DNA from 2 places in the Priestia sp. JSM ZJ58 genome. Region 2 is predicted to be linked to the other one. Evidence: a T-box and tRNA genes for the amino acid it is inferred to sense, from the RefSeq annotation. Region 2 holds a T-box; the other holds one or more tRNA genes.
What was found. A T-box is a leader RNA that pairs with one kind of tRNA and senses whether it is charged. The one in region 2 lies ahead of pheS (phenylalanine--tRNA ligase subunit alpha), so its partner is inferred to be a tRNA-Phe.
Positions count from the first base shown of each region.

Region 1: it encodes a tRNA-Phe, which carries the amino acid that the T-box ahead of pheS (phenylalanine--tRNA ligase subunit alpha) is inferred to sense. The anticodon was not compared.

Region 1 is NZ_JBISEM010000002.1:340,699-345,124, reverse strand. It holds gene dnaB (replicative DNA helicase) at 1-29, shown strand, start outside; gene ACH6EI_RS23085 (adenylosuccinate synthase) at 217-1,503, shown strand; tRNA gene ACH6EI_RS23080 (tRNA-Lys) at 1,671-1,743, shown strand; tRNA gene ACH6EI_RS23075 (tRNA-Glu) at 1,759-1,830, shown strand; tRNA gene ACH6EI_RS23070 (tRNA-Asp) at 1,866-1,941, shown strand; tRNA gene ACH6EI_RS23065 (tRNA-Phe) at 1,946-2,018, shown strand; gene yycF (response regulator YycF) at 2,281-2,988, shown strand; gene walK (cell wall metabolism sensor histidine kinase WalK) at 2,995-4,426, shown strand, end outside.
Region 2 is NZ_JBISEM010000001.1:157,812-162,237, reverse strand. It holds gene pheT (phenylalanine--tRNA ligase subunit beta) at 1-1,171, opposite strand, end outside; gene pheS (phenylalanine--tRNA ligase subunit alpha) at 1,185-2,219, opposite strand; T-box leader at 2,274-2,509, opposite strand; gene ACH6EI_RS00795 (TrmH family RNA methyltransferase) at 2,558-3,322, opposite strand; gene sspI (small acid-soluble spore protein SspI) at 3,463-3,669, shown strand; gene ACH6EI_RS00785 (M42 family metallopeptidase) at 3,726-4,426, opposite strand, start outside.

The sequences.
Region 1 (4,426 bases), on a different contig from region 2:
ATGACGCAGGAGTGCCGCCTGGTGCATAAAACCTCTCAATATGAGAGGTTTTATTTTATTGTTATCGCATTCGTTCCGCAAAATACGATATATTTGTAATAACTTTTGTTAAATCGTTCGGATTTAATTGACTTTAGTGTGATAAATTGATACACTTATCCATGGTTAAATTATGTCGTAGTGAGCTGTTGCTTACTAAGCGGAGGTGCTTAAGATATGTCTTCAGTCGTTGTAGTAGGAACACAATGGGGAGATGAAGGAAAAGGGAAGATTACAGACTTCCTATCAGAAAATGCAGAAGTGATTGCACGTTACCAAGGTGGGAACAATGCAGGTCACACAATTAAGTTTAATGGTGAAACTTATAAGTTACATTTAATTCCTTCAGGTATTTTTTATAATGACAAAACGTGTGTAATTGGAAACGGTATGGTTGTTGATCCAAAAGCACTTGTTCAAGAATTAAAATACTTACATGATCGCGGTGTAACAACAGAAAACTTACGTATTAGTAACCGAGCTCATGTGATTCTTCCATATCATTTAAAATTAGATGAAGTTGAAGAAGAACGTAAAGGTGAAAATAAGATTGGTACAACGAAAAAAGGTATTGGACCAGCTTATATGGATAAAGCAGCACGTGTTGGTATTCGAATTGCCGATTTACTAGACCGTGAAGTATTTGAAGCAAAATTAACACAAAACTTAGCTGAAAAGAATCGCCTTCTTGAAAAAATGTATGAAGTAGAAGGCTTTACATTAGAAGAAATTTTAGATGAGTACTATGAGTATGGTCAACAAGTTGCAAAATATGTTGTTGATACATCAGTAGTATTAAATGATGCGTTAGACGAAGGACGTCGTGTACTATTTGAAGGCGCACAAGGTGTTATGTTAGATATCGACCAAGGAACATATCCATTTGTTACATCTTCAAACCCAGTAGCGGGTGGAGTAACAATTGGTTCTGGTGTAGGTCCATCTAAAATCAAACACGTTGTAGGTGTATCAAAAGCGTATACAACTCGTGTTGGTGACGGTCCTTTCCCAACTGAATTAACAAACGAAATCGGTGATCAAATCCGTGAAGTAGGACGTGAATATGGTACAACAACTGGTCGTCCTCGCCGTGTAGGTTGGTTTGACAGTGTAGTTGTACGTCATGCTCGCCGCGTTAGCGGAATCACAGACTTATCTTTAAACTCAATTGATGTATTAACGGGAATTGAGACATTAAAGATTTGTGTAGCTTACCGTTATAAAGGGGAAGTTATGGAAGAATTCCCTGCTAGCTTAAAAACACTTGCAGAATGCGAACCTGTATATGAAGAGCTTCCAGGTTGGACAGAAGATATTACGGGTGTGAAAACATTAGATGAGTTACCTGATAACGCTCGCCACTACTTAGAGCGCGTGTCTCAATTAACAGGTATTCCTTTATCTATTTTCTCTGTAGGTCCAGATCGTACACAAACAAATGTATTACGTGGTGTATATAGCTAAATAAAAAGAGTTAGCTCTTCGTGAGCTAACCTTTTTTATTTATAATTGGTGCTTTTTTAACAAGATTTTTAAAAAAGCTCAATAATAAAAAGAAAGTTTTAAAAAAACTATTGCATTCATATGAAATATCATGTTATTATAATAAGCGTCGCTAAGAGATATAACATGAGCCATTAGCTCAGTTGGTAGAGCATCTGACTTTTAATCAGAGGGTCGAAGGTTCGAGTCCTTCATGGCTCACTTTTGTTACAACGTGGCCCGTTGGTCAAGCGGTTAAGACACCGCCCTTTCACGGCGGTAACACGGGTTCGAATCCCGTACGGGTCATTTTTAATATTTTTAATACATAGCATATAGACTGAGGTCCCGTGGTGTAGCGGTTAACATGCCTGCCTGTCACGCAGGAGATCGCGGGTTCGATTCCCGTCGGGACCGCCATTTTGGCTCGGTAGCTCAGTTGGTAGAGCAAAGGACTGAAAATCCTTGTGTCGGCGGTTCGATTCCGTCCCGAGCCATCAAAAAGCATGACTTTATTTAAAGTCATGCTTTTTTCTTTTATTTACATTTAAAAGAAAACGTTATTTGCTTTGCATTTCTTTTATGGTAATATATTACTTTTGTATTTAGAGATGGTTGAAAATCATATATCTTCATGTATAGTAGAGGATGAACTTGTGACGTTTCAAGGGTTATCAAGTATAATAAAACTACGGTATTCAAACAGTATGAATACTATCTTTTATATTTTGCTTCAACTAATAAAGGAGAACGATGATCATGGATAAACGTATTTTAGTCGTAGATGACGAAAAGCCGATTGCAGATATTTTAAAGTTTAATTTGCAAAAAGAAGGTTACGAAGTATTTTGTGCTTATGATGGCGTAGAAGCACTTGAAAAAGTGGAAGAAGTACAGCCTGAAATGATTTTATTAGATATTATGCTTCCTCAGAAAGATGGAATGGAAGTTTGCCGAGAAGTGCGCAAAAAATATGATATGCCTATTATCATGTTAACAGCAAAAGACTCTGAAATTGACAAGGTTTTAGGTCTAGAATTAGGTGCAGATGATTATGTAACTAAGCCGTTCAGTACGCGTGAATTATTAGCACGTGTAAAAGCTAATTTACGTAGACATCAGCAGGTAGCTGTTCCAACAGAAGAAAGTGAAACGAATGAAATTACGATTGGAGCACTTGTTATTCATCCAGATGCTTATATTGTGTCTAAGCGCGGAGAAACGATTGAACTGACTCATCGTGAATTTGAGCTGCTGCATTATTTAGCGAAGCACATTGGACAAGTCATGACGCGTGAACACTTGCTTCAAACTGTATGGGGTTATGACTATTTTGGTGATGTGCGTACGGTAGATGTAACAGTTCGAAGATTACGTGAAAAAATTGAAGATAATCCAAGCCATCCAATGTGGATTGTAACAAGACGTGGAGTAGGCTATTATTTACGCAGCCCAGAGCAGGAGTAATTTTAGATGAAGAAAGTAAGGCTCCTGCAATCTATTCATTTAAAGTTTGTATTGATTTATGTGCTGCTTATTTTAATTGCGATGCAAATTATTGGGGTCTATTTTGCTCGACAATTAGAAAAAGAATTAGTTAACAACTTTCGAACGTCTCTTCAAGAGCGGACAGACTTGCTGACGTATAACATTGGACAAGAAATGGTGAAAAATCGTGATGATGATTCACCCACTCTTGAGGAAGACTTAAAGACTATTTTACGAGATTTTGCTTCAAGACCCAATTTAGCTTCAAATGATATGAATGACATCTCTGAAGTAAGAGTCATTGACCAAAATAGAAGAATCATTGCTACATCGAACTCAAATCCTCAACAGATTATAGGTAAAAAGACTAATGATTTAGCGATTACAAATGCGTTGTTAGCAGGAACGAACTCTGATAATGTATTTGTTGATCAAAGCGGACAGCGAATCAGAGTTATGATACAGCCTATTCGTTTACAGGATAAAGTAGGTGCCAGTCAATCAAATTCAACTAATAAAAATGGAAAAGTTCAGTCTAGCGAAGAAATCTTAGGCGCTATTTACTTAACAGCTTCCATGGAGCCTGTTTACGATCAAATGAGTAATATCAATCAGATCTTTAAAGCAGGTACGGTGATCGCTCTTTTTATTACAGCTATTTTAGGCGTGTTTTTAGCTCAGACGATTACTCGTCCAATGTCTGAAATGAGAAAACAAGCACTTGAGATGGCCAAAGGGAATTTTACGAGAAAAGCTAAGGTATACGGATATGATGAAATTGGTCAGCTAGCTCTCACATTCAACAACTTAACAAGAAAGCTTCAGGAAGCACAGGCAACGACAGAAGGGGAGCGCCGTAAGCTTAGTTCGGTATTAGCTCATATGACGGACGGCGTTATTGCGACGGATCGAAAAGGAAGAGTAATTTTAATTAATGATCCAGCCGCAGCTATGCTAAATGTTTCACGTGAAACGGTTTTGTCTGACCCAGTTGTTTCCCTATTAGATCTTGAAGAAACGCATACGTTTGAAAGCTTGCTCGCTAATCAAGAGTCATTAATTTTGGACTTTAGTACAAAATCGGATCCTTTTATTTTAAGAGCTACCATTTCTGCTATTCAAAAAGAGACCGGTTTTATTAACGGGATTATCATTGTCCTGCATGATATTACAGAGCAGGAGAAAATTGATCAAGATCGCCGAGAATTTGTAGCGAATGTTTCACATGAATTGCGTACGCCGTTAACAACGATGCGCAGTTATTTAGATGCGCTTGCAGACGGTGCTTGGCAAGATAAGGACTTAGCTCCAACATTTTTAAATGTAACGCAAACGGAGACAGAGCGAATGATTCGTCTCGTTAACGACTTGCTTCAATTATCTAAGCTAGATAGTCAAGACTACCGATTTAGTCGTG
Region 2 (4,426 bases):
CAGCCATTAATTCTGCTGCGCGGTCAGCAGCTACACGCGTACGGTTAGGATCAATTCCTTTTTCAAAACGAGCACTTGCCTCACTGCGAAGACCGTGGTCTTTGGAAGCTTGACGAACTGTTAAACCTTTGAAGTAAGCTGATTCAATAAGAACATTTACCGTATCGTCTTTTACTTCAGAGTTTGCTCCCCCCATTACACCTGCAAGAGCTACCGGTTCACTGCCGTTTGTAATAACAAGCTGATTGCCTTTTAATACGCGCTCTTGATCGTCAAGCGTTACAAACTTCTCGCCTTCTGACGCGTGACGTACAACAATTTCTTTTGAACCAAGACGATCATAGTCAAAAGCATGCAGCGGCTGGCCGTATTCAAGCAAAATATAGTTGGTAATATCAACAACGTTGTTATGAGGTCGAATACCAGCTGCCATTAAACGCGTTTGCATCCATAATGGTGACGGAGCAATTTTTACGTTTTTCACAACGCGCGCTACGTAAAGGGGATTGTCTTCTTTTGCCTCTACTTTAACGGAAATATAATCAGCTGCTTGCTCATCAGACGTTTGCACGTTTACTGACGGATACTTCACTTCACGACGTAAAATAGCAGCCACCTCATGTGCTACACCTAACATACTTAAGCAGTCTGAACGGTTTGGTGTTAGCCCTAGTTCTAATACTTCATCGTTTAAGTTTAATGCATCTAGCGCATCCGCTCCTACTTCAGCATCACTTGGGAAGACGAAGATGCCTTCTTGATAATCTTTTGCCACAAGCTTGCTTTCAATGCCAAGCTCTTGAAGAGAACAAATCATACCGTTCGATTCTTCACCGCGAAGCTTAGCACGCTTGATTTTAAAGTTACCTGGAAGTACAGCTCCCACTTTTGCAACCGCTACTTTTTGACCTTGTGCCACGTTAGGTGCTCCGCACACGATTTGAACGATTTCTCCTCCGCCAAGATCTACTTGACAGCGGCTTAATTTATCCGCATTTGGATGCTGTTCACGTTCTACAACGTGACCAATTACCACTCCGCTGATGCCTTTATTTAAGTTTTCTACACCTTCAACTTCAATTCCACTTTTTGTGATTTTATCAGCTAACTCTTCTGCCGTTACGCCTGATAAGTCAACATACTCTTGTAACCAACGATAAGATACAAACATCGTAGTCCCTCCTTTATACTTGTTTAAATTGATCTAAGAAACGAACATCATTTGTATAGAAATGACGAATATCATCCACGCCGTGTTTTAACATAGCAATACGCTCTACACCGATTCCAAAAGCAAAACCACGATATTTAGTTGAATCGTATCCAGCCATTTCAAGAACATTTGGATGAACCATACCGGCTCCTAAAATTTCAATCCAGCCTGTTTGTTTACATACATTACAGCCTTTACCTCCACATTTTGCACACGATACGTCTACTTCTACAGACGGCTCAGTGAATGGGAAGAAACTTGGACGAAGACGAATTTCACGGTCTGCACCGAACATCTTTTTCACAAATACTTCAAGCGTGCCTTTTAAATCGCTCATACGAATGTTTTCGTCTACTACAAGACCTTCAATTTGCATAAATTGATGTGAGTGCGTAGCATCATCGTCATCGCGGCGGTACACTTTACCTGGGCAAATAATTTTAACAGGTCCTTTGCCTTCATTCTTGTTCATAACACGAGCTTGAACAGTTGATGTATGCGTACGAAGAAGCGTTTCTTCCGTAATATAGAACGTATCTTGCATATCACGTGCTGGGTGACCTTTTGGCAAGTTCAGCGCTTCGAAATTATAGTAGTCCTGCTCTACTTCTGGTCCTTCTGCTACTTCATAGCCCATTCCTAAGAATAAATCTTCTACTTCTTCAACCACGCTTGTGAGCGGGTGATGCGTACCTGCTTTAACCGGGCGTCCCGGCAGCGTTACGTCAATTGTTTCTGAAGCAAGTTTACGCTCTACCTCGGCTGCTTCTAACGCCGTTTGTTTTTCTTCAATTTTAGATGCAATCGCTTCACGTACTTCATTTGCAAGTGCTCCCATTACAGGGCGCTCTTCAGCTGAAAGTTTTCCCATACCGCGAAGTACTTCTGTGATAGGGCCTTTCTTTCCTAAATAAGCTACGCGTACGTCGTTTAATTCTTTTAAAGCACTTGCTGCTTCGACTTTTGCAATTGCTTCTTGTTGAAGTTCTTGTAAACGTTCTTTCATCACTTATTCCTCCTTTTAACGTAAAAAATGACAAATAAAAAAACCTCCTCCCAAAAAAGGGACGAGGATTAGTCGCGTTACCACCCTTGTTAACTATATACACAGACGTATACAGTTCACTTCATTCAAGTTAACGGAATCTCCGGAACACCTTTACATCTATGTAAGATGGTCTAAGTGTCAACTCAAGAGGTGAATTCACTTATTACATTTATAAAAATGCTTTCAGTCATGGCATTTTCTCCCTGCATAAACGGACATAAGCTACTGCTCTCTTTCATCGTTTTTTACATATGTAACTATTGTATTATTATAGTGAAAACACGTTCTCGATGCAACTACATTCCGCGTAAATAATAAAGTAAGATTCCAGAAGCGATGGCAACATTTAACGACTCGCTCTTTCCATAGATGGGAATGTACAGATTTTGATCCGTTTGTTCCAACACTTTCTCGCTTACGCCGTTTCCTTCATTTCCCACAATCAGCGCAAATTCGTTTGAAGGTTTTACGTGTGTGTAGACCTTTCCATTTTGTAACGACGTGCCGTAAACTGCTATTCCTCTTTCTTTTAACAGTGAAATTGTTTCGAGCAAATCGCCTTTTACAATTGGAAGGTGAAAAATAGCTCCTTGCGTTGAACGAACGACTTTTGGGTTGTACACATCCACGCTGCCCTCTCCAATGATAATAGCCCCCACTCCCGCAGCATCAGCGGTTCGGATAATGGTGCCTAGGTTACCTGGATCTTGCACCGCATCTAAAAGCAATACTTTCTGTGCTGTATGAATAATTTCCGCATGCTTTGTTTGAAAACACACGGCAATAATTCCTTGAGGTGTTTCTGTGTCAGATAATAACTTACTAATTGCTTCGTTTACAACGATTATTTCGATACCGTCTATATCCCACTGTGCGGGCACTTCGGTCGATTCGCGTATAATTAGTTCCTTTACGCAATCCTTATTTTTGATAGCCTCTTCGACTAAATGAAAGCCTTCTACCATAAAAAGGCCCTGCTTATCACGGTCTTTTTTATTATGCAGTTTTTTCCACGCTTTTACCTGCGGATTTTTAACTGAATCAATTTGTTTCACAAACATAACTCCTTTATCTATACAAAAATAAATAGTTCGATTACATTTTGTTCAATAATCATTAGATAAGTTTCACTTTATTGTACATAGAAATCGCAAAGAAAACAAAAACTATTGGTAACTTTACGATAGCTGAGGTGAAAATGATGGATCTTAATTTACGAAATGCTGTTATTGCAAACGTTTCAGGAAACTCAAAAGAAGAGCTTGAGGCTACAATTTCTGACGCTATTCAAAGCGGTGAAGAAAAAATGCTCCCTGGACTTGGTGTTTTATTTGAAGTGCTTTGGGAAAAGTCTCCGGAATCAGAAAAAGAAGAAATTCTGACAACGCTTGAAAACGGTTTAAAATAAATAACCTTTTCCTATGTACAACAAAAAGCTCATTCTCCTAGGAGAATGAGCTTTTTTTAATTATACGTAATGGCGTTAACCGTATCTCGGTCTAAGCGCTTAATGACTTCCGCAATTAATTTAACTGCGTTTTCATAATCATCACGATGAAGCATTGCTGCATGAGAATGGATATAACGAGTTGCAATTGTAATCGAAAGTGCTGGCACCCCGTTAGCTGAAATATGGATAGAACCCGAGTCCGTACCGCCTCCAGCAATTGCATCAAATTGATACGGAATATTTAATTCATCTGCCACATCTACCACTGTATCTCGAAGTCCTTTATGAGAGACCATGGAAGCATCATATAAAATGATTTGCGGACCCTGCCCCATTTTAGAAGAGGCTTCTTTATCAGAAACACCAGGTGTATCTCCAGCGATACCGACATCAACAGCAAATGCAATATCCGGTTCAATAAAGTTAGCAGATGTTTTTGCACCTCGGAGTCCAACTTCTTCTTGCACCGTTCCTACACCATACACAACATTTTCATGTTTTTCATTTTTTAAAGCTTTTAATACATCGATAGCGATTGCACAACCAATACGGTTATCCCAGGCTTTCGCTAGCAGCATCTTTTCATTGTTCATAACCGTAAATTCGAAATAAGGTACAACCTGATCACCAGGTTTTACTCCCCACTCCGCTACTTCTTCTCTGCTAGAAGCACCAATATCGATGAACATATCTTTAATGTCAACTGGCTTTTTGC